DNA from 4 places in the Aureimonas sp. AU20 genome. Region 4 is predicted to be linked to each of the others. Evidence: riboswitches for the same ligand, from Rfam matches in the RefSeq annotation. Region 4 holds a riboswitch; each other region holds the start of a gene.

Region 1 (7,125 bases), 540 kb from region 4:
TCGACGCCGCCTTCGGCGGGGCGCGCCGCGACGAGGAGAAGAGCCGCGCCAAGGAGCGCGTCTTCTCGCTGCGCTCGGCCGAGCATCGCTGGGAGCCCAAGAACCAGCGGCCCGAGCCCTGGCACCTCTTCAACACCCGCAAGCGCCAGGGCGAGAGCTTCCGCGTGTTCCCCCTGTCCAATTGGACCGAGGCCGACGTCTGGGACTATATCGCGCTGGAGGACATTCCGGTCGTGCCGCTCTATTTCGCAAAGCACCGGCCCGTCGTCTCGCGCGACGGCACGCTGATCATGCGCGACGACGAGCGCATGAAGCTGAGCGAGGGCGAGGAGACGCGTGACGAGCTGGTGCGTTTTCGCACGCTCGGCTGCTACCCGCTGACCGGCGCGGTGCGCTCGGAGGCGACGACGCTGCCCGAGATCATCGCCGAGATGCGCGCGTCCCGCTCCTCCGAGCGCGAGGGCCGGGTGATCGACCGCGACGGCGGCGCCTCCATGGAAGAAAAGAAGCAGGAAGGCTATTTCTGATGTCCGTCGTCCGCCCTTCCTCCGCCTCCCCCGCTTCGCTCACCGCAGACGAGGCGTTGGACCGCAGCACCAATCCGTCCGCGCTTGCCGAGGACCAGGCCTTCGCCGGCCCCGCCCCCGACGAGGCGCCGCTCGATGCAGCGTCCGACGCGACGGGCGACGCGCCGCTCGACCCCAGCCTCGGCGCGCTCCGCCAGAACGCCGCCGCCGTGGCGGCCGCCGGCGCCAAGGCTTCGCTGCTGCGCTTCATCACCTGCGGCTCGGTGGACGACGGCAAGTCGACCCTGATCGGCCGTCTCCTGTTCGACACAAACTCCGTCTTCGACGATCAGATGGAGGCGCTGCAGCGCGACTCCCGAAAGTTCGGCACGACGGGCAGCGATCTCGACTTCGCGCTGCTGGTGGACGGTCTTTCGGCCGAGCGCGAACAGGGCATCACGATCGACGTCGCCTATCGCTACTTCAACACGAAGAACCGCGCCTTCATCATCGCCGACACGCCGGGGCACGAGCAGTACACCCGCAACATGGCGACCGGCGCCTCTCAGGCCGAGCTTGCCATCATTTTGGTGGACGCGCGCAAGGGCATCCTGCCCCAGACGCGGCGCCACTCCTTCATCACCTCGATGGTCGGCATCAAGTCGGTGATCGTGGCGGTGAACAAGATGGATCTCGTCGAGTTCGACCAGTCCGTCTTCGACGAGATCGTCAAGGGCTACGAGGCGCTGCGCCCGCAGCTCGGCTTCACCGAGGTGCGCTACATCCCGCTTTCGGCCAAGAACGGCGACAATCTCGCCGAGCGCTCGGCCCACACGCCCTGGTACAAGGGGCCGACCCTCCTCGAAACGCTGGAAGTGGTGGAGCCCACGACCTTCGCGGCGGGCTCTTCGCATTTCCGCCTGCCGGTGCAATGGGTGAACCGCCCCAATCTCGATTTCCGCGGCTTCTGCGGCACGGTGGCGGGCGGGCGCATTGCCAAGGGCGACGCCATCCTGTCGCTGCCGAGCCGGCAGCGCTCCACGGTCAAGGCGGTCTACGGGCCGAACGGCGAAACTCATTCGGCCGAGGACGGCGAGGCGATCACGCTGACGCTCGCCGACGAGATCGACGCCTCGCGCGGCGACGTCCTGGTCAAGGTCGGCGACCCCATCGCCGCGCACCGCATCCTGCATGCCGAAATTCTCTGGATGGTGGACCGGCCGCTGATCGCGGGCGGGCGCTTCGTCGCCAAGCTTTCCACCGCGCAGACGCCGGTCAACGTGCGCTCGCTGGACGAGGCGGTGGACATCCACTCCTACCAGCCGCGCGCCGCCAACGCCCTTCTCATGAACGAGATCGGCCGCGTCACGCTGCAGTTCGACAAGCCGCCGGTCGCGACGCTTTATTCCGAAAGCCGCGAGCTCGGCGCCTTCATCCTGATCGACCCGCTGACCAACGAGACCGTGGCGCTCGGCATCGTGACCGCGCTGCCGCGCGAGGGCGAGGCGCCGGCCGCCACCGCCACGACGGCCTCGCGCCCTGGCTCGAAGCCCGGAGCGGCCCCGGCCGCACCGGCCGCACCGAAGACCCGGTTCGAGGCGATCCGGGCCGAATGGCTCGGACCGGCGCTCGCCGCCTCGCCCGAGCGGGCGCGCGGCGTCACGATCTTCCGCGCCATGGCGGCGGTGCTGGTGGCTCTTCTGGCGCTGATCCTCGGCCTTGCCCTGTGGAAGGCGATCATCCTCGGCGCGCTCGACTTCGCGCTGCGCCCGCTGCTGCGCCGCCTCATGGTGCCGGCCGAAACGGAAGTGCCGGTAGTGGACCCCTCCACCGTGCGCGATGGGGAGGGCATCTGATGTCGGCCGCCTCCCCCTGCTGCCGCGACGAGGGCGCCCTGGGGCATGAGGCCCCGGCCTTGCGCGCGCCGACCTTGCGCGCCCGAGCCGAGCGCGTCGCGGCCTGGCGCCGCCCGCGCGCGGTTCTCGACGCAACCCTGCTCGCCGCTTCGCTCCTCCTCTGCGCCGCGCTTCTGGGCGGGCTGATCTGACGGGCGGATCGGGAGGAGCGGGCGCGTTCTTTCTTCTCCACCGAAAATGAGCGCGACTAAACGGAATCGATGCGTCGCAACCGTTCTCGTAACTGCGCCAAAGCCCGCTCGAAGACGGCGGGCTGACCCAGGGCGCGGGCGAGGACGATCGCCCCCTGGATGCCCGCGACCGTTTCCTCGGCCAGCAGTAGGGCCTCCTCCTCGCCCAAGCCCTCTCGCCGCAGTGCGTTGGCGAGCGCTTCGATCCACCGCGCGAAATAGCGGGCGATCGCCAGAGCGAAGCGATCGCGCCCCTCCCCCAAAGCCAAAGTGCCCATGAGGCAGACCCGCCGGCCCGATCGGAAGTAGTCCCACACCGCGTCGAACATGGCCTCGCTCGCCTGCCCAGCTGCGGCCTCGCTCTCCAGCGGCGCGAAGATATGGCGCTCGAACCAGACCTCGATCTCGGCCAGAACGGCCGAGAGCATCTCGTCCTTCCCGCCGGGAAAGAAGTGGTAGAGGCTTCCCTTGCCGAGGCCCGTCGCCTTTCCGATCAGAGCGAGGCTGGCTCCCTCATAGCCATATCGGCGAAACACCTCGGCCAAGGGCGCCAGACTGTCGGCCCGCTCCGCCACCACGCGCGGCATGGCTAAAGCCTTTCCGGGCGAAGCGGATGCGCCTCACCTTCGGACAAGGGTGAATCCCTATTCATCGGATGGGCTCTAGAGGCCGAGTTCGCTGAGGCCGGGATGATCGTCCGGGCGGCGGCCGAGCGGCCAATGGAACTTGCGCTCGCTCTCACCGATCGGCACGTCGTTGATCGAGGCATGGCGCTCGGACATGAGGCCCGCCTCGTCGAACTGCCAGTTCTCGTTGCCGTGCGAGCGGAACCATTGGCCGCTGTCGTCGCGCCATTCGTAGACGAAGCGCACCGCGATGCGCGCGCCCTGATAGGCCCAGACCTCCTTGATCAGCCGATAGTCCAGCTCGCGGCGCCATTTGCGGGTGAGGAAGGACACGATCTCCTTCCGCCCCGCGATGAACTCGGCCCGGTTCCGCCACCGGCTATCCCCGGTATAGGCCAGGGACACCCGCTCGGGATCGCGGCTGTTCCAGGCGTCCTCCGCCAGACGCGCCTTCTGGACGGCGGCTTCGAGGTCGAACGGCGGGAGGGGCGGACGAGACATGGACGAGCCTTCCTGTACCAATCGGTCATGATTTTACCGATTGGTACAGGACTCGGTGTCATTGCGCAAATCGAAGCAGGAGCGGGCGCGCAAACCGCGCCCGCCGCCGCTTCCGCTCAGGCGCTCTCCGTCGCCGGCTCGACATAGAGCCGCGCGCCGCCGGCCAGGAACTCGGCGGACTTGGCCTCCATTCCGGCCAGCGCCTCGGCTTCGCGCTTCAGGTCGCGGGAGATTTCCATCGAACAGAATTTCGGCCCGCACATGGAGCAGAAATGCGCTGTCTTGTGTGCTTCCTTGGGCAGGGTCTCGTCGTGGAAGGCGCGGGCCGTGTCGGGGTCGAGCGAGAGGTTGAACTGGTCCTCCCAGCGGAAGTCGAAGCGGGCGCGCGACAGCGCGTCGTCCCGTGAGCGCGCCGCCGGATGGCCCTTGGCGAGATCGGCGGCATGGGCGGCGATCTTGTAGGTGACGACGCCGGTCTTCACGTCGTCCCGGTCGGGCAGGCCGAGATGCTCCTTGGGCGTGACGTAGCAGAGCATGGCCGTGCCGAACCAGCCGATCTGCGCCGCGCCGATGGCGGAGGTGATGTGGTCGTAGCCCGGCGCGATGTCGGTCGCGAGCGGTCCCAGCGTGTAGAAGGGCGCCTCGCCGCAGGTCGCCAGCTGCTTGTCCATATTGGCTTTGATCTTGTGCATGGGCACGTGGCCCGGCCCCTCGACCATGACCTGGCAGCCCCGATCCCAGGCGATTTTCGTCAGTTCGCCCAGCGTGTCCAGCTCGGCGAACTGCGCGGCGTCGTTGGCGTCCGCCACCGAGCCCGGCCGCAGCCCGTCGCCCAGCGAGAAGGACACGTCGAACCGGCGCATGATCTCGCAGATCTCGTCGAAGCGCTCGAAGAGGAAGCTTTCGCGATGCTTCGACAGGCACCAGCGCGCCATGATCGAGCCGCCCCGGCTGACGATGCCGGTGACGCGCCGGGCGGCCAGCGGCACATGGGCGAGACGCACGCCGGCATGGATGGTGAAGTAGTCGATGCCCTGCTCGGCCTGCTCGATCAGCGTGTCCTTGAACACCTCCCAGTCGAGCTTCAGGGGATCGCCGCCGACCTTCTCCAGCGCCTGGTAGATCGGCACCGTGCCGATCGGCACCGGCGAATTGCGCAGGATCCAGGAGCGGATGTTGTGGATGTTGCGCCCGGTGGAGAGGTCCATCACCGTGTCGGCGCCCCAGCGGATCGCCCAGACCAGCTTTTCCACCTCCTCCGCCACGCCCGAGCTGACGGCGGAATTGCCGATATTGGCGTTGATCTTCACCAGGAAGTTGCGCCCGATCACCATCGGCTCGAGCTCGAGATGGTTGATGTTGGCGGGAAGGATGGCCCGCCCGCGCGCCACCTCGTCGCGCACGAACTCGGGCGTGACGAATTCGGGGATCGCCGCCCCGAAGCTTTCGCCGTCGCCCAGCCGCTCGGCCGCCTCCGCCAGCGCCGCCTCGCGCGCCAGATTCTCGCGATGGGCGACATAGATCATTTCCGGGGTGACGATTCCCGCCCGCGCCCATTCCAGCTGCGTGACGCGCTCGCCCTCCCGCCCGCGCCGCACGCCATGGGCGGCGGGGCAAGGCTCGACCAGCCGGTCGGCCCCGACATGGCCGTTGTCCTCCGGCCTCACGGCGCGGGGCTCCACCAGCGGATAGCCGCGCGCGGCGATCCAGGCGTCGCGAACCGGGGCAAGGCCGCGCGAAAGGTCGATGCCGGCGTCGGCGTCCGTGTAGGGGCCGGACGCGTCGTAGACGCGCAAAGGCAGCTCGGCCGGGTCGCTCAGCGCGATCTCGCGAAAGGGCACGCGGATTTCCGGCGCGCCGCGCGGCGCGGCATAGACCTTGCGCGAGCCGCGAATCGGCCCGGTGGTCACGGTGGCGGGAAGGGTGGGGGATGCGGACATCAGGATCTCCAACAAAAAGGAGATCCGGGATCTGTTGCGATGAGCGGCGGCGCGATGCCGCGCGGCGGCACCCTTTCCGTCCCTTCGCCGGCATGACCCGGATCAGGTTCAAAGGGTTCGGCTCGCGCCATCTCAGCCCCACATGGGACACCCCTCGGACACGCGAAGGGTGGCCAGACGGGCTCTGTCTGTCAAGACCGCGCGGACGGGCTCAGTCGATCTCGCGCGCTTCGGACGGGAGCATGATCGGGATGCCGTTGCGGATGGGATAGGCCAGGCGCGCGGCGCGCGAGACCAGCTCGTTGCGCTCGGAATCATAGCTCAGCCCCGTCTTGGTCAGCGGGCAGACCAGGAGTTCCAGGAGCTTGGGGTCGGGGCGACCCTTGCGTTCCGCGTCGTCCACCATGCCAGTCTCCTCGTTTCGCCGGGTCGCCTGCCGTCGCCTCCGGCAACGCCGCGTTCAGCCGGCTGGATACAGGCCGGGCCGGACCCTGCCAAGTCTCGGGCTCGAAGCGCCGCGCTCGGCCCGAGAGCCTGTTCGACCTTCCCGAGGCACCGGACCTGAGCGATGCGAAGGCCTATCCGCAACGGTCCAGGCCGACGGGCGACGGCGAAAAGGCCCCGTCGGACCGGCCCGGCCAAGAGCCCGAACGGGCTCCCGTTACGCCTATTGCAGGGTCTGCGAGCCGTTTCCGTCTTCGCTTCCCTCGCGCACCAGGGCGATCTCGGTGATGGCGACCAGCGTCTCGGCCCGCGTCTTGAGGTCGGGGGCTTCCAGAAGCGCCTGTTTCTCGGCCGCGCCATAGGGCGACATCATCGACAGGGCGTTGACCAGCGTCTCGTTGGAGGCCTTGGACACGCTTTCCCAATCGGCCTCCAGCTGGTTGGCCTGAAGATAGGAGCGGAAGGCCTTCAGAAGCGCGTCGCGGTCCACCTCCTCCTCGCCCTCGCCGGACTCCAGATCGCTGGCGAAGGGCTTGATGCGGCAGAGGCGGAAGGGCTCGGCGGTCTCGTGCTCCTCGATCACGCGGAAGCGCGCGATGCCCTGTAGGTTGAGGAGATAGCGCCCGTCGCCGGTCTCGGTCAGCGAGGTGATGCGCCCCAGGCACCCGACGGCGCAAAGCTCGGGCTCGCCGGACGCCTGCAGCGCGCCGTCGAGGCGCGGCTGGATCATGCCGATCACCCGCGCGCCCGTCATGGCATCGTCGATCAGCGCGAGATAGCGCGGCTCGAAGATGTTCAGCGGCATCTGCCCGCCCGGCAGAAGCAGCGCGCCGGTCAGGGGAAACACGGCCACCGTTTCCGGGAGGTCGGTCTCCGAACGGTAGGTGACGTTGCCTGCTTGCACCAATGCGATTCTCCGATCGAGCCTTGAGGCTGTTATGAACCAGGGACAGGTCTCGCGTCACCCAGGCGGGTCCATCAGTGACGCCCCAAGGCGGATCGGCGCGGACAGGCCAACGGGT
Region 2 (7,125 bases), 860 kb from region 4:
CCACCGCGAGGCGGAAGGCGCGCGCCATGGCGACGGGATCGCCCGATGAGGCGACGGCCGTGTTGAGGAGAACGCCGTCATAGCCGAGTTCCAGCGCTTCCGCCGCGTGGCTCGGACGGCCGAGCCCGGCATCGACGATCAGCGTGACCTCGGGAAACTGCGCGCGCAGCGAGCGCAGCCCATAGCGATTGTTCAGCCCGAGCCCCGAGCCGATCGGCGAGGCCCAGGGCATGAGAACGCGGCAGCCCGCCTCCAAGAGCCGGTCGGCCACGACGAGGTCTTCGGTCGTGTAGGGCAGAACCTCGAACCCGTCCTCGGTGAGGATGCGGGCGGCCTCCACCAGGCCGAAGACGTCGGGTTGCAGCGTGTCGGCATGGCCGATCACCTCGAGCTTAACCAACGAGGTGCCGAGCAGCTCGCGGCCCATCCGTGCGGTAGTCACCGCCTCCTTCACCGTGTGGCAGCCGGCCGTGTTGGGTAGGAAGTCCGCGCCGAGATCGCGCAACTCGTCCCAGAAGCCCGGGCCCCGCGCCGCGCCGAGATTCTGTTCGCGCCGAAGCGAGACGGTGACCAGCGCGGGCTCAGCTGCGCGGATCGCATCCCGCATCACGGCCGGGGATGGATAAAGTGCGGTGCCCAGCATCATGCGAGAGGCATAGTCGCGATCGTAGATGCGCATGGCGTCAGCCTCCCTGCATGGGGCTGAGCAGTTCCACCGCGTCGCCCTCCGAAAGCCGGATCTCGGCGCGCTCGGCGCGCGGCACGAATTCGCGGTTCACCGCGGTCGCCACCGTTTCGGGCTCGACCCCGAGCTCAGCGAGAAGCCGATCGAGCGTGGCGGACGCGACCTCGCGCCGCTCGCCGTTGAGATGAAGGATCATGCCGCCTCCATGAGGGACTGGATTTCAAGGCTGGCCTCGGCTGACAGGGCCGGCGCCAGAAGGAAGCCGTGGCGATAAAGCCCGGTGAAGCTGACGACGCGGCCGGTGCGGGTGACGCGCGGCAGATTGTCGGCAAAGGCCGGCCGGCAGGCCGCGCCGGTTTCCAAGATTTCGGCCTCGGCGAAAGCGGGGTGCAGGGCGAACACGGCGGAAAGGAGTTCCACGGTCGAGCGCAAGGTGATCGGACCGGCGCGTTCGCTCTCGATCATGGTCGCGCCGACCATGAAGACCCCATCCTCGCGCGGCACGACATAGATCGGCCAGCGGGGATGAAGCAGCCGCACCGGGCGGTCCAGGCGCACATCGCGGCTGCGGATGATGACCATCTCGCCGCGCACTCCGCGAAGCCCGGGCGCCTCGGCGTTGAGCCCCCGGCAGTCCACCACCGGCTCGTCCGCGAAGGCATCGGGCTCGGCCTGCGAGCCGAACAGCACCGTGCCGCCGCCCTCCTCGATCCGGCGGACCAGAAGCGCCAGCGCCTGGCGCGGGTCGAGATGGGCTTCGTCAGCATAGAACAGCGCCTGACGGAATCGGCCGGCGAGATCGGGTTCGAGATCCGCCACCCCTTCCGCGTCGAGCATCCGGTGCCCGCGCGTTCGCGATGCGAACTGACGAAGGTCGGCGCCGTCGCGCGGCGCGGCGAGCACCAGGGTTCCCTTGCGGCTCACCGGCGCCCGCTCGGCCCAGAAGTCGATGCCGCGAAGACCCGGCTCGATGATGGCGGGATCGGCCGTCGCCGCTTCGCAATAGGGCGCGAGCATGCCGCCCGCGAGCCAGGACGCCGCGCGCTGGCCGAGTTCGCCGGCCGCCTCGTGAACCACCACGCGGCGCCCCGCCTCCGTCAGCCTGGAGGCCGTCGTGAGCCCGGCGACGCCGGCGCCTAGAATATGGACGGTCATGCCGCGATGCGCCCGTAGGCAAGCGTCGGTGAAGGATGGGTCGCGCGCATGCCTCGTCTTCCGCCGATTTCGACCCGGCGCGCGCGACTGTGGGCGGGGCGTTCCAGCGGCGCGAAGCCCTTTCGAACCATCGAGGTTCGAAGCGCCGCGCCAGCCGGAGTCGAGATCGCTCCATCCCTACGCCAGTGCGAACTGGATCAGGTTCTTGGGGTCGCCGAACATCGCGTCGGCCTCTCAGTTCCCGCTAGCGGAACTCCCCCTGGACTATCCTCAAGGTAAGCGTTCGGTGGGGCGTGTCAACTCGCCCTCGCCCGCGCCGGTGAGTTCGGGAAGGATCGGCGCCTCGTCCGGCAGGAGCGGCCCCCGGGCGCCCGGCGCGTCGGAACCGAGGTCGAGAAGATGGTCTGCGATGGCCTGCGCCGTCACCTCGTCGCCGTTCACCACCATGTCGGCTCCGGCCTGGATCAGCCGCTCGCGCTGCTCGCCGGAATGGACGCGCGCCGTGATGCGGATGTCAGGATTGGCGGCCTTCGCGGCGGCGATCATCGCAACGGCCTCGAAACTGTTGGGGAAGGCGAGCACGAGATCGCGCGCCCCGGCGATGTTGGCGGCTTCCAGCACTTCGGGCTTCACCGCGTTGCCGACCACCGTTTCGAACCCGCTCGCGCGCACCCGCGCCACGCGCTTGTCGGCATCCTCAATAACCACGAAGGACCGACCGGCATCGGCCAGCCGACGCGCGATCTTGGAGCCGACGCGGCCGAAGCCGACGAGGATGAGATGGCCCTTTTGTTCGGTCGGGCGCAAGAGATCGTCCTCGATCGCCACGCTGCCGCTCGGAATATGGGTCGGCGCTTCCGCCGCCGGGAGTTCGGAGGGTTCCTCCGAAGCGCCGCCGAGGGCGGAGCGCTCCTGCGTCTGCCGCCATCGATCGACCCAGGCAAAGAGAAACGGGTTGAGCACGATCGACAAGATGGCGCCGCCCAGAATGAGGTTCTTCGCCTCGGGCGGCAGGATTTTAAGGTTGAGCCCAAGCGTCGCGAGGATGAAGGAGAACTCGCCGATCTGCGCTAGCGAGACCGAAATGGTCAGGGCCGTCGCCGTCGGATGGCCGAACAGGCGCACGATGGCGAAGGCCACCACGGACTTGCCGATGACGATGATGAGCAGCGTCGCCAGGATCGGCAGCGGGTCCTCGATCAGCGATAGCGGATCGAACAACATGCCGACCGAGACGAAGAAGAGAACGGCGAAGGCGTCGCGCAGCGGCAGCGAATCCTCGGCCGCGCGGTGGCTGAGATCGGACTCGCTCATGATCATGCCGGCGAAGAAGGCGCCGAGCGCCAGCGACACGCCGAACAGCGTCGCCGCGCCGAAGGCGACGCCCAGCGCGATGGCCAGCACCGCGAGCCGGAACAGCTCTCGTGAGCCCGAAGCCGCCGTGAGTTGCAGCAGCCATGGGATGACCCGGCGGCCGACCACGAGCATGAGAACAACGAAGATACAGAGCTTGAAGATCGTCACGAGCAGAATGCCCGGCACGCCGAATCCGAGATCGGTGGTCATGCCATGGCCGGCATTGGCGGCGTCGCCGCCCAGCGGCCCGGCGAAGGCCGGCAGAAGGACCAGCGCCAGAACCATGGCGAGGTCTTCCACGATCAACCAGCCGACCGCGATGCGCCCCCGCCCCGTTTCGATCAGCCGCCGTTCCTGCATGGCGCGCAGGAGAACGACCGTGGAGGCGACCGATAGCGCGAGTCCGAAGACGAGGCCGGCTCCCAAGCTCCAGCCCAGCAACCAGGCGAGACCCATACCGAAACCCGTGGCGGCGGCGATCTGCACGATGGCGCCGGGCAGCGCGATGGCGCGCACCGACAGGAGATCACGCAGCGAAAAATGCAGGCCGACGCCGAACATGAGGAGGATGACGCCGAGTTCGGACAACTCGCCCGCCAGCCCCTGGTTGGCCACGAAACCGGGCGTGAAAGGGCCGGCCACGACGCCCGCCAGGAGATAGCCGACAATCGGCGAGGCGCCGATGCGATGCGCGATCGTGCCGAGCAGAAAGGCGAGGACCAGACCCGCGACGATGGTTTCGATCAGCGGCATCTCGTGCAGCATCGTCGGATTCTCCCGGCGCTTGAAACGACTCCAGTGTCGAGGTGGCCCTTCGGTGTTAGGCGATGGCGCCGCCGGATGCAGCATAAAAGACGCGGGCGCCCTGCCCTTTTTCGCCCGACGTGGCGCCCCGCGACGGAAAGGGTGCTTGGCCCATCATGTCGCATCCGGCAAACATGTCGGATTTGTACAAACCCGACGCCGCTTCCGTCATCGCAAGCCGGGTTTCGCGGGTGCGAATGTCGGGTCCGACACCGCAGATCGGGACGATCCATGCAGAGATTCTCCGCCCTTTCCGTGATCGCCAAGGCGCTCGGCTCGAACAAGGGCTGGCAAGCGCAATGGCGCGACGCCTCTCCGAAAAGCCGCTACGACGTCATCATCGTCGGCGGCGGCGGGCACGGGCTGGCGACGGCCTACTACCTCGCCAAGGAGCATGGGATCCGCAATGTCGCGATCCTGGAAAAAGGCTGGATCGGCGGCGGCAACACCGGCCGCAACACGACGATCATCCGCTCGAACTACCTGTTCGAGGAATCGGCCGCGATGTACGACCACGCGGTGAAGCTGTGGGAGGGCCTGTCGCAGGACCTCAACTACAACGTCATGTTCTCGCCGCGCGGCGTGCTCATGCTCGCCCATAACATTCACGACATTCAGGTCTTCAAGCGCCATGTCCACGCCAACCGGCTGGCCGGCGTCGACAACGAATGGCTGACGCCGCAGGAGTGCAAGGACTTCTGCCCGCCGCTCAATATCGACGCGTCGACCATGCGCTACCCCGTGCTGGGCGGCGCCCTTCAGCGGCGCGGCGGCACGGCGCGGCACGACGCGGTGGCATGGGGCTACGCCCGCGCCGCCTCGGCGCTGGGCGTCGATGTCATCCAGAATTGCGAGGTGACGGCAATCCGGCGCGGGGCCAACGGGGCGGTCATCGGCGTCGATACGACGCGCGGGCCGATTGAGGCCGGCAAGGTCGGGGTCGTGGCGGCCGGCAATACATCGGTCGTTATGGCCATGGCCGGGCTGCGCATGCCGCTGGAAAGCTATCCGCTGCAGGCGCTGGTGTCGGAGCCGCTGAAGCCGATCGTGCCCTGCGTCGTCATGTCGAACACGATCCACGCCTATATCTCGCAGTCCGACAAGGGCGAGCTGGTGATCGGCGCGGGCACGGACGCCTACACGTCATACACCCAGCGCGGCGGGCTCCATATCGCCAACCACACGCTGGATGCGATCTGCGATCTCTTCCCGGAGTTCCGCCGAGTGCGGATGCTGCGCTCCTGGGGCGGCATCGTCGACGTGACGCCCGATCGCTCGCCGATCGTCGCCAAGACCGCCGTTCCCGGTCTCTACGTCAATTGCGGGTGGGGCACCGGCGGCTTCAAGGCGACGCCGGGCTCCGGCAACCTCTTCGCCCACACGATCGCTCGCGACGAGCCGCATCCGATCAACGCGCCCTTCACGATCGAGCGCTTCCGCGATGGCGTGCTGATCGACGAAGCAGCGGCCGCCGCCGTCGCCCACTGACCCGACCTTCCCTCCCTCGCGAGGCCGACCCATGCTTCTGATCACCTGCCCTTATTGCGGACCCCGCCCCGAGCTCGAATTCCGCTATGCCGGCGAAGCGCATGTCGTGCGCGCCGAGACGCCGTCCGAGATCGGCGCGGACGAGTGGGGCGCCTTTCTCTACACGCGCGCCAATCCGCGCGGTCTCCACGCCGAGCGCTGGCGCCACATTCACGGCTGCGCCCGCTTCTTCAACGCGCTGCGCGACACGCGAACCGACTTCTTCGAGGCGACCTACGAGGTCGGCCAGCCGCGCCCCTCCGGTACCGAAGAGAACAAGCCGGCTCTCAGCGGCGACAATGTCGGCACCTGGTCCGGGGAGAGCGCTCGATGAACCGGTTTCGCACGTCGACTGGCGGGCGGATCGATCGCTCCGCCCCGCTCTCCTTCACCTTCGACGGCCAGAGCTACCAGGGCTATCAGGGCGACACGCTGGCCTCGGCGCTGCTCGCCAACGGCGTGCATCTCGTCGGCCGATCGTTCAAGTATCACCGCCCGCGCGGCATCGTGACGGCCGGCTCCGAGGAACCGAACGCCTTGGTCGCGATCGGCCGAGATGAGGCACATTACGCGCCGAATCTGCGCGCCACGCAGGTCGAGCTCTATGACAAGCTGCGCGCGGAAAGCCAGAACCGCTGGCCGTCGCTCGCCTTCGATGTCGGCGCTGGCAACGACCTTCTCGGCAAGTTCTTCTCCGCCGGCTTCTACTACAAGACCTTCATGTGGCCGCGCTCGGCCTGGGAAAAGCTTTACGAGCCGATCATCCGCCGCGCGGCGGGCCTCGGCCGCGCTTCGACCCTGCCCGATCCCGACCGCTACGCCCAGCAGTTCGCCCATTGCGAAGTGCTGGTGGTCGGCGCTGGCCCGGCCGGCCTCGCCGCAGCCCTCGCCGCTTCGGAAAACCCCGAGCAGCGTGTGATCCTCTGCGACGAGCAGAGCGAGATGGGCGGCTGGCTCCTGCACGAATCGCAGGCCGCGATCGACGGTCACACCGCGCCGATCCAGGCCATGCATATGCTGCACGAGCTGCGCTCGCGCCCGAACGTGACGCTGCTGCCGCGCACCACGGCCTTCGGCTTCTACCCGCACAATCTGATCGGCCTCGCCGAGCGGGTCACCGAGCATCTTTCCAACCCCGCGCCGCACCTACCGCGCGAGCGGATGTGGCAGGTGCGGGCCGGCCGCGTCGTCTTCGCCACCGGCTCGATCGAGCGCCCGCTCGTATTTCCCGACAACGACCGGCCGGGCATCCTGATGGCCGAGGCCGCGCGCCAGTTCGCGCTGCGCTACGGCGTCCTTCCCGGCCGCCGTGCGGTCGTCTTCACGGCGGGCGACAGCGCCTATCGCGCGGCGATCGACCTGATGGCGCATGGCGTCGAGATCGCCGCCATCGCCGACCTGCGCGAGGCGCCGAGCGGTCCTTATGTCGACAAGGCCCGCGCCGCCGGCATTCCCATCTATCCCGGCACCTCGGTCTCGGGGACGCAGGGGCGCCTTCGCATCCGCTCCGCGACACTGAGCCGGAAGGGCTGGCACTCCGGCGAGACGATCGAGTGCGACTGCCTTCTCATGTCGGGCGGCTTCACGCCGACCATTTC
Region 3 (7,125 bases), 1.1 Mb from region 4:
CTTGGCGTCGGGCGAAGCCGATCTTTATCCCCGCTTCGGCCGCACCATGGAGTGGGACACGGCAGCGGGGCAGGCGATTCTGCAAAGCGCCGGCGGACGCGTCATCACGCCCGACGGGCTGCCCCTGCGCTATGGCAAGCGAGGCATTTGCCGGGACACCGACTTCGAGAACGGTGCCTTTCTGGCGATCGGCGACCCCGGCTTACACAGAACCCTCGGGTAAGGCGCGATCAACGCAGAACCAGAACGGCGAGCCCGACCCAGAAGCCGGACGAGATCGCCAGACCGAGGAGGATGCCCTTCGCCGGCTTCAGCCGCTCGTGCGCGTCGCTTGCCCGACTGTTCGAAGCGCCAACCAGACCGGGCGCGAAACCTGCCGTCAAATGGGACATCTCGAAACCTCGCCTTGCTGCGCTCGCCGACGACGGCACCCCTTAAGGAGCCGAGCCGACACGTGCCTGTTTTGAGAGACTAAGCCCCAGGGCTGAACGGATACTTGCGTCGATCCGTCAAATTGCGTCCATCTTCCGGCGAGCAAGCCGCGCGCATCGGCTTCGACGGAACACAGTAAATAAAGAATAAAGTTTCGCCTTCGCGTTGATTGCGGGTGAGAAGCGCAGCGCGTAAAAGAGCACGAGTTCCATGCTGCATCTGCGAAGAAGCAGTTCGGCGATCATGACTTAGCCAAGGATGGATTGTGCCATGCACGACATGCCGCTCCCCGAACGCTCCGCCCTGAAACTCGCCGTGATCGGCACGGGTTATGTCGGTCTCGTTTCCGGCGCCTGCCTGGCCGAGGCCGGCCACTATGTCATCTGCGTCGATCAGGTTCCGGCCAAGATCGAGAAGCTGCGCGCCGGCCTCATTCCCATCTACGAGCCGGGGCTGGACGAGGTCGTCCACCGCAACGCGGCGGCCGGTCGCCTCGGATTCACCACCGACATCGCGGAAGCCGTATCGGGCGCCGACATCGTCATGATCGCGGTCGGCACGCCGACCCGCAAGCTCGACGGCAATGCCGACCTTCAATATGTCTTCGCCGCCAGCCGCGACATCGCCCGCGCGCTGACCCACCCGGCCGTGATCGTGACGAAGTCCACCGTGCCGGCCGGCACGGGCATGGAGATCAAGCGGATCATCGCGCGCGAAAATCCGACGCTGGATTTCGACATCGCCTCGAACCCGGAATTCCTGCGCGAGGGCAACGCGCTGTCCGACTTCATGAAGCCCGACCGCATCGTGGTCGGCACGGAAACGGAGCGCGCCCGCGCCGTGATGGAGGCGCTCTACCGGCCCTTCACCGCCCAGGGCTTCGAGCTGATCTCGACCGACATCGTCTCGGCCGAGCTTATCAAATATGCCGCCAACACGTTTCTGGCGACGAAGGTCTCCTTCATCAACGAGATGGCCGACATCTGCGAGAAGGTCGGTGGCAATATTTCCGACATCTCGCGCGGCATGGGCTCGGACAAGCGCATCGGTCGCGCCTTCCTGCAGCCCGGCCCCGGCTATGGCGGCTCCTGCTTCCCGAAGGATACGCTCGCCATGGTCCATATCGGCGAGAAGGCGCTGAGCCCGGCGACCATCGTGGAGGCCGTGATCGCGGTGAACCGCGCCCGCCCGCATCGCATGGTGGCCAAGGTCGTGGCGGCCGCCGGCGGCGACGTGCGCGGCAAGACGGTCGCCCTGCTTGGTCTCACCTTCAAGCCCGAGACCGACGACGTGCGCGACAGCGTGGCCGTTCTGGTGGCCGAACAGCTCGCCGGCCAGGGCGCGCTGGTGCGCGCCTACGATCCGCAGGGCATGGACCATGCGCGCGAGCTTCTGGGCGAGGCGGTGGACTATGCGCCGAGCATGGACGCCGCGTTGGACCGGGCCGATCTCTGCGTGCTCGCCACCGAATGGCGCGAGTTCGCCGAGCGCCCGCTGGCCGACTACAAGCGCCTCCTGCGCACACCCATGATCGTCGATTTCCGAAATGTCTTCGTGCCGGCCGAAGTGGCGAAGGCGGGGCTCGGCTATCTCTCGATCGGCCGGGCCGGCGTGCCCGCGCCCGAGCTTCTGCCGGCCTGAGACCTCGGGACGAGACGGGCGGCGGATAGGCGAGGGATTTTGGCCTGTTCGCGGAGAGCAAGGCTTGAGGGATGCCGGTGGCTTCGCTCAAGCAGGGGCGACGACGGGGCGGGACAAAGGGCTCAAGGCGTCCAATCCCGACAGGTTTCGTTCCAAGTCCCAAGAGACTGCTTACGACCCGGTCGGGTCCGGCAGTTTGGCGACGTTCCGCCGCCGTCCAAAGGCGAGCCGTTTCACACGGGCAGAGGTTCGTCTGTCCCTATGGGCACTGGGACTGTTGCTCGTCTTCGCCGATACGTTCTCGCATCCCGAGCGTTTGGCGGCTCGCGAACGACGAGGCATCACGCGGCACCGCTCCGCCGTCGAACGGCACGCCTAGGGCCGCCCCCCCCCTTGGGCGCTTCGGTTGACAAAGCACAACGAGGCCGGCATCACTTGGCTCATTCCGAGGGGTGTGCCGCGAGGCGCTGAGATGGCGAGAGCCGAACCCTTGAACCTGATCCGGGTCATACCGGCGTAGGAACGGGAATGGGCGGCGCTCTGCCGCCCGCGCACCTTCTTCGCTTCACTCCGGATCTCTTGCGGACCCTGCTTCGGGGCTGAGGAGATCGCATGCGCCACCATCCGCCCTGCCGCCCCGACTGGCCCCGCCTCGCCCGCTGCGGGGTCTAGGTCGATATGCGCGCCCTTCGCGCCACCCTGTTCGGGCTTCTCGCGGTGCTTCTGGCCTGGGGGCTCTTCGTCGCGCTGGCGCAGCCGCCGCCTTACATGCTGCCCGGGCCGCTGCGGGTCGCCGAGGTGCTGTGGACGCGCTCCGGCTTTCTTCTGGCCAATGGCTGGCTGACGCTGATCGAGACGGTGCTCGGCCTCCTGTTCGGCTCGCTGGCCGGCGCGCTGGCGGGGCTTGGCGTGGTGCTCTGGCCGCGCTTCGGGCGCGTGGCCTGGCCGCTGCTTCTCGTGCTCCAGGCCATGCCGGTCTTCGCGCTGGCGCCCCTGCTCGTGCTTTGGCTCGGATTCGGTCTCGCCTCGAAGGTCGTGATGGCCTCGCTGGTTCTGTTCTTCCCCGTCGCCTCGGCCTTCGCGGACGGGCTGCGGCGCACCGAGCCCGAACTGCTCGACGCCACCGCGCTCACCGTGGCGAGCCACTGGCAGACGCTGCGCTTCGTTCGCATTCCGCTCGCCATGCCGGCGCTGGTCACCGGCCTTCGCGTCGCCGCCCCCCTCGCCCCGCTCGGCGCGGTGATCGGCGAATGGGTCGGCGCCTCGGGCGGGCTCGGCTTCGTGATGATCCAGGCCAATGCCCGGATGCAAACCGACCTGATGTTCGCGGCGCTGGCCATCCTCGCCGCGATGACCCTGGCGCTGCGCGCACTGGTGGACGAGTTCGCCCCCCGCCTCGCCCCTTGGGCCGCCGAGAGCGGCCCCTCCCCCTTTCCCTCTCTCCTTCGAAGAAAGTCCTCCTGATGCGTCCTTTCCTCGCGGCCGCCGCGCTGGCCGTCTCGCTCCTGGCGACGCCGGTTCTCGCAGCCGACAAGCTGACCGTCCTGCTGGAATGGTTCGTGAACCCGGACCATGCGCCGCTGGTCGTCGCCAAGGAGAAGGGCATCTTCGCCAGCCACGGGCTGGATGTGGAACTGGTGCCGCCGGCCGACCCGTCCGCCCCGCCGCGCCTTCTGGCGGCGGGCCAGGCCGATGTCGCACTCCATTACCAGCCGAGCCTGATGCTCGACCATGCGGCCGGGCTGCCGCTCGTGCGCTTCGGAACGCTGATTGAAACGCCACTCAACACGGTCGCGGTGCTGGCGAACGGGCCGATCAAGACGCTGGCCGATCTGAAGGGCAAGCGCATCGGCTATTCCGTCGCGGGCGTGGAGGAGGCGGTTCTCTCCGCCATGCTCGGCTCGGCCGGCCTCGCTTTGTCCGACGTGGAGCTGGTGAACGTCAACTTCGCGCTCACCGCCTCGCTCAGCGCCGGCAATGTGGACGCCACGATCGGCTCCTATCGCAATTTCGAGGCGACGCAGATGCGGCTCGAAAAGCACGAGGGTCGCTTCTTCTTTCCCGAGGAGAATGGCGTGCCGCCCTATGACGAGCTGATCTACGTCACGCGCCGCGATCTGGCCACCGACCCGCGCCTCCCGCGCTTCCTCGACGCGGTGGAAGAGGCGACGCTCTTCCTCACCAACCATCCCGACGAGGCGCTTCAGCTCTTCCTCAAGGCCTATCCCGATCTCGACGACACGCTGAACCGCACCGCCTTCGCCGACACGCTGCCGCGCTTCGCCAAGCGCCCCGGCGCGCTGGACACGGCCGGCATGAACCGCTTCGCCGGCTTCCTCAAGGACAAGGGGCTGATCCCCGCCGTGCCGCCGATCGCGGACTATGCGGTGGAGCTGAAGCGGTGATTCCGGTCGCGCTGACCATCGCGGGCTCGGATTCGGGGGGCGGCGCGGGCATCCAGGCCGATCTCAAGACCTTCTCCGCGCTCGGCGTCTTCGGCACCAGCGTTCTCACCGCCGTCACCGCGCAGAACACGCGCGGCGTCACCGCCGTCGAGACGCTCCCCCCCGCCATCGTCGCCGCCCAGATCGACGCCGTGCTCGGCGACTTCACGGTGGGCGGCATCAAGATCGGCATGGTGTCGAGCGAGCCGGTGATCCGCACGATCGCCGAGCGCTTGCGCGCCCATGGGCGGCGCGCCGTCGTGGACCCGGTCATGATTGCCACCTCGGGCGACAGGCTGATCGACGCGGACGCGCTGGAGGCGCTGCGCGAGGAGCTTCTGCCGCTCGCCGACGTGCTGACCCCCAACCTGCCGGAAGCCGCCCTTCTCCTCGGCACTGAGCCTGCCGCGAGCGAGGAGGCCATGCTCGAGCAGGGCGAGCGGCTTCTCGCCCTCGGCCCGCGCGCCGTTCTCATGAAGGGTGGGCATCGCGAGGGACCGGACAGCGTCGATCTTCTCGTGTCCAATTCTAGCCTGCTGCGCCTTGCCTTTCCGCGCGTCGAGACGACCAATGACCATGGCACGGGCTGCACCTTGGCGGCGGCCATCGCGGCGGGCCTTGCCAAGGGGTTGGACCTCGAAAGCGCGGTGCGCGAGGCGCGTCTTTATCTCCAGGCCGCGCTCGCGGCCGGCGCCGCCTGGCGCCTCGGCTCGGGCCGTGGTCCCGTGCATCACTTCCACGCGCTTTGGCCCAAGGCCGGACAGGACGTCTCATGAGCCCTCGCTTCACCGACCAGTTGCGCGCCGGCACCGAGCCGCATTGGAGCGAGGCGGCGGGGCACCGCTTCACCCGCGAGCTCATAGAGGGCACCGTCGCGCCAGACATCATGGCAGACTACCTCATCCAGGATCACCGCTTTCTCGACGCCTTTCTGACGTTGATCGGCGCGGCCATGGCGGCGAGCGATCGGTTCGAGGCGCGGCTGCGCCTTGCCCGCTTCGCCGGCTTAGTGGCGGGCGAAGAGAACACCTATTTCGAGCGCGCCTTCACCGCGCTCGGCGTCTCCGCCGAGCGGCGCGCCGGCGAGCCGGACACGGCAGCCACCGCCGGCTTCAAGGCGCTGATGCGCGAGGCGGCGGAGCGGCGCTCCTATGCCGCCGCACTCAGCGTTCTGACGGTGGCCGAATGGCTTTATCTCGACTGGGCCTCGCGCGCCGTCGCGCCCCTGCCCGAGAGCTTCGTCCACCGGGAATGGATCACGCTGCACGACAATCCCGGCTTTCGCGACTTCGTCGCCTTCCTGCGCGCCGAACTCGACCGGGTGGGTCCGGCCGAGGCCGCGCTGTGTCAGGATCTGTTCGGCCGCGCGGTGGCGTTGGAGCGCCGCTTCTTCGACGCCGCCTACCGGGAGACCGGTCGATGACCGGCACCGTCTTCGAACGATTGAAGGCGGCGGCGCAGGAAGACTGGGACGGCTATGTCAACCATCCCTTCGTCTGGCACATGGGCGTCGGCGCGCTGCCGGAGAGCGCCTTTCGCCGCTATCTCGTGCAGGACTACCTGTTCCTGATCCAGTTCGCTCGGGCCAACGCGCTGGCCGCCTACAAGAGCCGATCGCTGGCCGACATGCGCCGGGCGCAGACGGGCCTCTCGGCCATTCTGGATGTCGAGCTGAACCTTCATCTGCGCCTGTCGGAGCGCTGGGGCCTGTCGGCGCGGGATCTGGAACAGGCGCGCGAGGAACCCGCCACCACGGCCTACACGCGCTTCGTGCTCGACTGCGGCGCTTCGGGCGACCTGCTCGACCTTCAGACCGCGCTCGCCCCTTGCGTCATCGGCTATGGCGAGATCGGTGCGCGGCTGGCAGCTTCGCTCGGGCCGGAGCATTTGGAGAATCATCCCTATCGCGAATGGATCGGGGAATATGCGGGCGAGGCCTATCAGGGCGTCGCCGAGGCGGCGCGCCTCCATCTCGAAGACCTCGCCGCCCGCTCGATGACGGAGCGCCGCTTCGAGGAGCTGGTGGGTCTGTTCGCGACGGCCTGTCGGCTGGAGCGCGATTTCTGGCAGATGGGCCTCGGGTCCGACGCCTGACAAGGCTTATGGGTTGCAAGAGTTCTTGCAATCATAACCCTGAATGATCCGGCGTTCTGGCCGCGATCTTTGCTAGGGGAGCAAAAGGATTTGCTCCGCCTACTTCACCCGATCCGTCTTTTTCCAAGAATTTGAGTGATTCGATTTGGGGTTGATCTTTCGCCTTATGCGCGTATCGACAGGCGCGATACGCGTTTTTCGATGGGCGCGGCAGCCGATCTCGCCTCCGATGCCCTCTCCTGCGGCAAAAGGTCTAAGAAATTCTCGATGCCGGCTTGAAATACAAGAGTGATAAAGGCAAATACACGATCAGTTATTTTTCTGCCCAGCCGGCCGTGGCTATCCATCTTGTAAGGGGTCTGTCAGGACATGGAAGACAATTCGGATCAGGTGTCGTCCCAGCGTTATCTCGCGGCGCAGATCGTCAAAGCCTATGTTAGCAACAATCACGTTCCGCGCGATGATCTGCCCAGCCTGATCAGCATCGTCTTTGACGCGCTGAAATTCGACACAC
Region 4 (7,125 bases):
GTTCCACTCGGCCGTCAGTCGCCGCCCGCTCCGCGACATTTCGCCTCATGCCGTTGCTGTAAGGGAAACTTGCCCCAAGCTGGGCTCGGAGTGTCCCTGTCCCGTCTCACGGAGATGCTCCCAACCAGTCGGAACGCGCTGAGAAACAGGCCTTCGCCTCCCAAGCTCAGGCCGCTCGATCAAGAGCTGCTTGATGAAAGAAGACGCAGCCGAAACCTCAGATTATGCCCCCAACTTTCCAGCCTTGTAGGTGGGCCGGAGCCGATAGGTCAGATTGGCGTCAGTTTCGCAAGCAAGCCTTAAGCCGCGTCACCGACCGTGCGCCGCACCATAAAAGGGATTGCGCGATGAAAGATCTGACGGGCTACACGCTGACCTTCAGCGACGAGTTCAACACGCGCAGCATCTCGCAGAACGGTGCGGGAACCGTCTGGGCGGACATCCGCCCCGAATGGCGCTTCGACGCGCAGTCCGACATCGGCTTCGGCCGCTCGTCCTTCGTCGATCCCGGCTCGGGCTACGATCCGTTCAAGGTCGAGAACGGCATTCTCACCATCACCGCCGTGCCCGATCGCACGCCCTACGGCATGTCCGGCAGCTGGGAGTCCGGCCTCATCCACACGCGCGGCTCGTTTCAACAGACCTACGGCTATTTCGAGATGCGCGCCGACCTCTCGGAGACCAAGGGAGCCTGGGATGCCTTCTGGCTGCTGCCGACCAAGCAGATCAACGAGGGCAAGAACGGCGGCTGGCAGGAGCTCGACATCGTCGAGCACTACGGCAACAACCCGAACGGCGTGTATCGCTGGCTGCACACGACCGACCCCCATGCCGACCCGAACGCCGATCTTCAGGTCTATAGCGACCACGCCAACCAGTCCCAAGGCTTCCACACCTACGGGATGGACTGGAACAAGGACACGATCAGCTTCTACTACGACGGCCAGCTGATCGGCACCAAGGCGACGCCGAGCGACATGCACGGGCCGATGTACATCCTTGCCAATCTGGCGATGGAAGCGGGCGCCGATCCGTCCGGCCCCGCGCCCGAGATGAAGATCGACTACATCCGCGCCTATGCGGAAAAGCCGGCCACGGCCCCGGTGCCCGTGGAGACGCCGATCAACGTCATCACCGGTACGGCGGCGCGCGACGTTCTGACCGGAACCGATGGGCGGGACCGGCTGGTCGGCCTGGACGGACCGGACGTGCTGCGCGGCGGCAAGGGCGCCGACGAGCTGATCGGCGGCGACGGCAACGACACCGCCTCCTACGCCACGGCCGGATCGGGCGTGACGGCGAGCCTCATCGACCCCACGAAGAACACGGGCGACGCGGCCGGGGACACCTATTCCTCCATCGAGCGCCTGGACGGCAGCCGGTTCGCAGACGTGCTGGAGGGCGATGGCGGCGACAACGTCATCAATGGCGGCGCGGGCGCCGACCGGATGATCGGCGGCGGCGGCAACGACACGTTCCATGTCGACAATCCCGGCGATGTCGTGATCGAGGGCGCCAAGGGTGGCTGGGACGCCGTGATCGCCTATGTCGACTACACGCTGACGCCGGGCCAGGAGATCGAAGGGCTGCACGCGGCCGGAGGCACGGTCAATCTCACGCTCACCGGCAACGAGTTCAACAACTATCTCTATGGAAACGAGACCGCGAACGAGCTGCATGGCGGGGCCGGAAAGGATGTCCTGTCGGGCGGCGCGGGCGACGACCGCCTGTTCGGCGAGGATGGCTCCGACAAGCTGACCGGAGGCGCCGGCCGCGACACGTTCGTCTTCTCCACGGCGCTGAAGCCCGGCGAGTTCGACACGATCACCGACTTCAACCCGGCGGACGATACGATCGCGCTCGCGATCTCGGTCTTCGACAAGGCCGGGCCGGCCGGCACTCTCGCCCCCTCCGCCTTCTACGCCGCCCCCGGCGGCGTCGCCCATGCGGCCGCGGACCGGATTGTCTACGACACGAAATCGGGCGATCTGTTCTACGACGCGGACGGTTCCGGTTCGGGCGCCGCCGTGCGCTTTGCCCATCTGGAGCCGGGCCTCGCCCTGACCAGCTCCGATTTCACACTCTTCGGCTGAGAACCGGGACGATGATCGAGACCGGAACATGGGAAGGGATTCGTCCCTTCCCCCGCAGCGCAGCCGAGAGCGTCTGGTAGAACGTCCGCTTGCGCGTTGGGAGGGCGCGACCTCTTCTCTCGAACCGGCCTCGGGCGACGGTCGAAGCGCTTCTGCGGCGGGAGCGGCCACATCCACCGACTGCCCGCGTGTGCATCTGCGACCAGGCGGCCGCAACAGGTCGCGCCGAGACCCAGGCACACCATGGTCTCACAGACGCGCAAAACGTCCCGTTCGCGGTGAGCGTAGCAGGCGCCACGGTCAGCGACAGCCGCCGGGCAAGACCTTCGAACCGCGAACAAAATTTCATGAGGGGCCGATCAAGGAATCTCGCTCGAAGACAAGACGCGGACAAACCCCTTGCCGATCCTCCAGCGGAGGTCTTGTCTCGAACTCTTGTTCGCTGCCCTACCCTTGGTCCGCCAGTGGCCGGGACCGCCCGGCCGAGCTGCACACCGAAGACATGCGATCACATTTGTCCTGCCATCGCATTAGCGCACACAGCGCCGAAAGCTGCCAAGACTTGGATCGAGAACAAGTGGCTCCTGCGACGCACCCTGGGAAGGCTGCCCCAGTTTCGACGCTTCGCCCTTCTTTGCGAGCGACGCGCTGACAGCTCTCGTCGCCGCCCCGGTCGCAACGCACCCGGCCCGGCAGGCCCGGCCAAAACGTCCGTGAGCGCCTGACCGACACCTTTAGATCACTCAGTTTGTCCATCTGCACAGCTTTGGCGGCAGAACCGATCTCCGTGCTTCGGCGCTGACGGCCCAGCTGCATTTTATCCAGCGAAAGGCAATCGCGAATTTTCATCCTGCGGTTTCAAAACACCCTTCACTCCGAGACGACACGTCGCTGCCAGCCGCACTCATCTCCCGCCCCACAGGCCTACTGGGCCGGAAGAATCCTATTCTGTCCCAACATCTTACTCGCATAAGTAGCGATCCATTGTATGGAACGCGTCCTATTGCTTTGCAACATAACTTAAGGTTTATCTTATTGAGATTTCTTTAACACTTTCGACATCCCGGATGGGGTCTCGCGAAGGTGGAGGGTGGGTCGCTTCGGCACCGGTCTCTGGCGCCCGAGGTCCTTGAGACGCTTCGCCGAGCCGATCGACGAGGCGTACGAATCCTTCCCCCGCGCTCCCTCGTCCTCGGCGGCTGGATCATTCTGATGCATGACGGGACGACGGATCGGCCGGCCTTCAGTGTGGAACTGCACGGGGCGAGAGGGCTGTTTTCGCTTCTCGTCTTCGTCTTCCATGTCGAGAATTCCGGCCTGCCCCAGCTGTTCGGTTGGGAGTTTATGGCCACGCTTCTCGATCCGCTGAAGTTCGGCGTCGAGCTGTTCTTCGCGCTCAGCGGCTATGTCATCATCGGAACTTTGGCCCGCGCCCGCACGCCCCTCGCCTTCCTTTTCGACCGGGCGACACGCATCTATCCCGTCCTGTGGATCGGCGTTCTGACCGTGGTTCTTCTGTCGCTCGTCAGCGGGCGGGAAGCGCCGGCGAGCTTCGCGGGCTGGCCCCTTCTACTGCACACGCTGGCCAATCTGGCGGCTCTGCCCAACCTACTGCCGTTTCCGCTCTTTCTCGCGCCGGCTTGGACGCTCAGCTACGAGCTCTGCTTCTATCTGTTCGGCTGTATCTATCTCGTCTGTCGGCGCCGGCTGTCGCTCAACATTTTCCCGATCCTGCTCGTCCTCAGCCTGCCGATCATCGACACGCATCCGCGCGCGCTCTTCTTCCTGAGCGGCATTCTGGTGGCGACGGGATACAGCCGTTACCTGCGCCTTCCCATTCTCGCGGAACGGCCCGTTCTGTCACTTCTCGTCTTTCTCTGGAGCTGGAACTCGGTCCACCTGCTCAATCTGCCCGAGTTTCGAACGATGACGCAGTGGTTCGACGGATCGGCTTGGCTCTACGCCGTCATCGCCTTCGCCTCGGCGGCCCTGTTTCTGGACGGGCTCGTGCGGTCCAAGGGCCGCCTCTCGGCCTTTCTTCGCTCGCCGGCCATGCTCTACTTCGGCACGATCAGCTACAGCTTCTACCTCTGGCACCCCGTGGTGATGGCGATCGTCAAGAGCACGCTCGCCTCACTCGGCCTGTTCACCGTGGCGGGGAACCTCTCGCAGTTCCTCTTCTTCCTCGCGGCGCTGCCCCCGTCCATTCTGGTCGGCCATCTCAGCCAGCGGTGGATCGAACGCGACCTCACCCGCCTCATCCGCACCAAGCTCCGCCCCCGCCCCCTCACCCCCGTCCTTCCAATCGAGATCGCGCCGGCTCCGTAAGGGCAGCGCAAAGCGGGTCGCCGGCGGACGCCAAGGCGTGCCTCGTAAAAATGCGGATTTGGGGAGAATGGTGATCCCAGTTGGATTCGAACCAACGACCCCCAGATTAGGAATCTGGTGCTCTATCCTGCTGAGCTATGGGACCCTCAGGGACTTATAGCGGACGCGGCGGGGTTGGCCAAGGGCGGGGGCTGCATTCGCTGGGTCAGCGGCGCGCCGGGTCGGCTTGGAGAAGAAGGATCGCGCGGCCGGTTTCCAGGCCGAGGCGGATCGGGCCGGTCGCTTCGTTGGACTGGGTCAGGATCGAGGGGAAGGGAATCTCCACGCGGGCGAGCGGAAAGCGCGCGCCCTCGACCGTCAGGCCAGTGAGATCGGTGAACTTAAGCAGCGAGAACTGCGCGCCCGGCTCGGCCTCGATGTCCGTCCAGCCGGGGCGCAGCGGCAGGGCGTGCTCGATCCCGTCGAACAGCGCGAGAGTCAGCGAGGGGTCCGCCTCCACTTCCCGCAATGCGATGACCAGATGGGAAAAGGCGTGGTCGCTGCGCCCGCCGAGCGCGCCGACAAGGAGAAGGTCGCGTCCGCCGAGAAGCTTCGCGGCTTCGATCGCGAGTTCGCCGTCGGTGCGATCCTTGTCGCGCGGAAAGGCCTCGCGCGCCATCGCGCAGTCGCGCAGCGCAGCCGGCGGCTCGGACGGGGCGGAGTCGAAATCGCCGATCCAGAGTTCGGGGCAAAGGCCCAGCGCCACGGCATGCGCGATGCCGCCATCCGCCGCGATCACGCGACGGCCGGCGACGGCTTGGCGCAGCGCGGGCGTCGGGTCGATCGGCCCGGCCAGAAGGATGGCAAAACGGCTCATGTGAATTCCTCCGAACCTCCATAGGCCCCTCCCCGGAGGATGGAGCCAGTTCGGTTGCGGCATGCAAGGCCGACCCGGGCGGTATCACGCCCGATCGGCAGGCCGCGAGAGCGGCCCGCCTTGCAAGGGTTTCGATCAACGCCTCATAGGGTGCGGCCAGTCCGAATGCCAGAGGGCTGGCTTGCCCCTGCGCTCGTGGGTCCGATGCTGCCCTTTGCTGCCTGGACCCAGCCGAACGCGACACGGCTCGATGCTCAACAAGGTTTGGTCAGCGCTTTCTAGCAAGTGACGATCGACAGGCGCCTGCCACCCCGTGGTCCCGCGCGCCAAACGCCCTTGCCGCGTTTCCTCTGCCCCGCTAGTTAAGATCCCGCTCACACGGGGTGCCCTTCGGGGCTGAGAGGCGCTACGGCCCAACCCGACGAACCTGATCCGGCTCGCACCGGCGGAGGGATGGAGAGCGTCGCGGCACTGGCCCGAGGGCGTTTTCGTTCATCCGAAACCATGGAGAACGGGATGCTTCGCCCTGCCCTCGCCGTCGGACTTCTGGCCTCCCTCGCGGGTCTTTCCCCCGCCCTGGCGCAGGACAGCGGCAAGCCCGTCCTCACCGTCTATACCTATGAGAGCTTCGTGCCGGACTGGGGTCCCGGCCCCAAGGTCGAGGCGGCCTTCGAGGCCGAATGCGGCTGCGACCTGCGCTTCGTCGGGTTGGAGGATGGCGTCGCCATTCTCAACCGGCTGAAGCTGGAGGGCGAGAGCACGCAGGCCGATGTCGCGCTCGGCCTCACCGCGGAGCTGGTGCCGGAGTTCAAGAAGACCGGGCTATTCGCGCCGTCCGGCGTCGATCTGTCACCGCTCGCCATTCCCGGCGGCTTCTCGGACGATGTCTTCGTGCCCTTCGACTATTCCTATCTCGCCTTCGTCTACGACACGGAGGTGGTGAAGACCCCGCCCGCCAGCCTGGACGAGCTGGTGAACGGCGATCCCGAGCAGAAGATCGCGATCCAAGATCCGCGCACCTCGACGCCGGGCCTCGGCTTTCTCCTTTGGATGAAGGCGGTCTATGGCGATGGCGCCGAGGAAAAGTGGCGCACGCTTTCGCGGCGCATCCTGACCGTGACGCCCGGCTGGAGCGAGGCCTATGGCCTCTTCACCAAGGGCGAGGTGCCGATGGTCCTCTCCTACACCACCTCCCCCGCCTATCATCAGATCGAGGAAGGCACCGAGCGCTACAAGGCGGCGGCCTTCTCGGAGGGGCACTATCTCCAGGTGGAGCTTGCGGGCCGGCTGCGCACGTCGAAACAGCCCGAGCTCGCGCAGCGCTTCCTCGCCTTCACCCTGACGCCTGCTTTCCAGAAGCTGATCCCGACCGGCAATTGGGCCCTACCCGCCACCAAACCCGCCGAGCCGCTGCCGCCGGCCTTCGAAACGCTGGTGCAGCCGGCCAAGCCGCTGGCGATCGATGCCGAGACGGTGGCCACCCATCGCGAAGCCTGGACGGCCGAATGGCTTCGCGCGCTGGGGCGTTGAGCGGGCAGAGACTGATCGCCGGCTTGTCGGCGACCTTTTCCCCGCGCGCGCTCGGGCCATTCCTTTGAACGAGGGCGCCGAGCAGGACCGCTTGTTTCTATCTGCTGCCGACCGGCGCTTTCGGCGCGGGGCGGCGCTGGGTGCGCTTGCGCTCGTTCTGGCCTTCCTGTTCGCGCCCTTCCTGATCCTGGGCACCGGGACGGAGGGGCTGTCGCCGGCGCTGGCGAGCCTCACCGATTCCTATATCCTAGGCGTCATCCGCTTCACGCTGACCCAGGCGATCCTCTCGACGCTGCTGTCGCTCCTGTTCGGCGTTCC

Evidence for each region. A riboswitch is a leader RNA that binds a small molecule or an ion and turns the genes downstream of it on or off. The one in region 4 is predicted to bind thiamine pyrophosphate.
Region 1: it holds a riboswitch for thiamine pyrophosphate, as region 4 does, so the genes downstream of both, thiC (phosphomethylpyrimidine synthase ThiC) here and thiB (thiamine ABC transporter substrate binding subunit) in region 4, are expected to answer to the same signal.
Region 2: it holds a riboswitch for thiamine pyrophosphate, as region 4 does, so the genes downstream of both, M673_RS09165 (FAD-dependent oxidoreductase) here and thiB (thiamine ABC transporter substrate binding subunit) in region 4, are expected to answer to the same signal.
Region 3: it holds a riboswitch for thiamine pyrophosphate, as region 4 does, so the genes downstream of both, M673_RS00700 (ABC transporter permease) here and thiB (thiamine ABC transporter substrate binding subunit) in region 4, are expected to answer to the same signal.

The regions. Positions count from the first base shown of each region.
Region 1 covers NZ_CP006367.1:679,811-686,935, reverse strand. The annotation lists gene cysD (sulfate adenylyltransferase subunit CysD) at 1-527, shown strand, start outside; gene cysN (sulfate adenylyltransferase subunit CysN) at 527-2,362, shown strand; gene M673_RS03090 (hypothetical protein) at 2,362-2,553, shown strand; gene M673_RS03085 (TetR/AcrR family transcriptional regulator) at 2,610-3,179, opposite strand; gene M673_RS03080 (nuclear transport factor 2 family protein) at 3,255-3,719, opposite strand; gene thiC (phosphomethylpyrimidine synthase ThiC) at 3,836-5,659, opposite strand; TPP riboswitch at 5,722-5,824, opposite strand; gene M673_RS03070 (Trm112 family protein) at 5,871-6,065, opposite strand; gene M673_RS03065 (LON peptidase substrate-binding domain-containing protein) at 6,327-7,007, opposite strand.
Region 2 covers NZ_CP006367.1:2,078,956-2,086,080, reverse strand. The annotation lists gene M673_RS09175 (thiazole synthase) at 1-679, opposite strand, end outside; gene thiS (sulfur carrier protein ThiS) at 684-881, opposite strand; gene M673_RS09165 (FAD-dependent oxidoreductase) at 878-1,840, opposite strand; TPP riboswitch at 1,998-2,110, opposite strand; gene ybaL (YbaL family putative K(+) efflux transporter) at 2,111-3,961, opposite strand; gene M673_RS09155 (sarcosine oxidase subunit beta family protein) at 4,232-5,488, shown strand; gene M673_RS09150 (sarcosine oxidase subunit delta) at 5,520-5,861, shown strand; gene M673_RS09145 (sarcosine oxidase subunit alpha family protein) at 5,858-7,125, shown strand, end outside.
Region 3 covers NZ_CP006367.1:156,739-163,863, forward strand. The annotation lists gene cysQ (3'(2'),5'-bisphosphate nucleotidase CysQ) at 1-223, shown strand, start outside; gene M673_RS24465 (hypothetical protein) at 231-392, opposite strand; gene M673_RS00695 (UDP-glucose dehydrogenase family protein) at 703-2,073, shown strand; TPP riboswitch at 2,512-2,613, shown strand; gene M673_RS00700 (ABC transporter permease) at 2,752-3,537, shown strand; gene M673_RS00705 (ABC transporter substrate-binding protein) at 3,537-4,478, shown strand; gene thiD (bifunctional hydroxymethylpyrimidine kinase/phosphomethylpyrimidine kinase) at 4,475-5,293, shown strand; gene M673_RS00715 (TenA family protein) at 5,290-5,940, shown strand; gene tenA (thiaminase II) at 5,937-6,611, shown strand; gene M673_RS00725 (MucR family transcriptional regulator) at 6,981-7,125, shown strand, end outside.
Region 4 covers NZ_CP006367.1:1,214,941-1,222,065, reverse strand. The annotation lists gene M673_RS05515 (family 16 glycosylhydrolase) at 348-2,093, shown strand; gene M673_RS05510 (acyltransferase family protein) at 3,306-4,421, shown strand; tRNA gene M673_RS05505 (tRNA-Arg) at 4,490-4,566, opposite strand; gene M673_RS05500 (thiamine diphosphokinase) at 4,627-5,277, opposite strand; TPP riboswitch at 5,647-5,748, shown strand; gene thiB (thiamine ABC transporter substrate binding subunit) at 5,794-6,807, shown strand; gene M673_RS05490 (ABC transporter permease subunit) at 6,899-7,125, shown strand, end outside.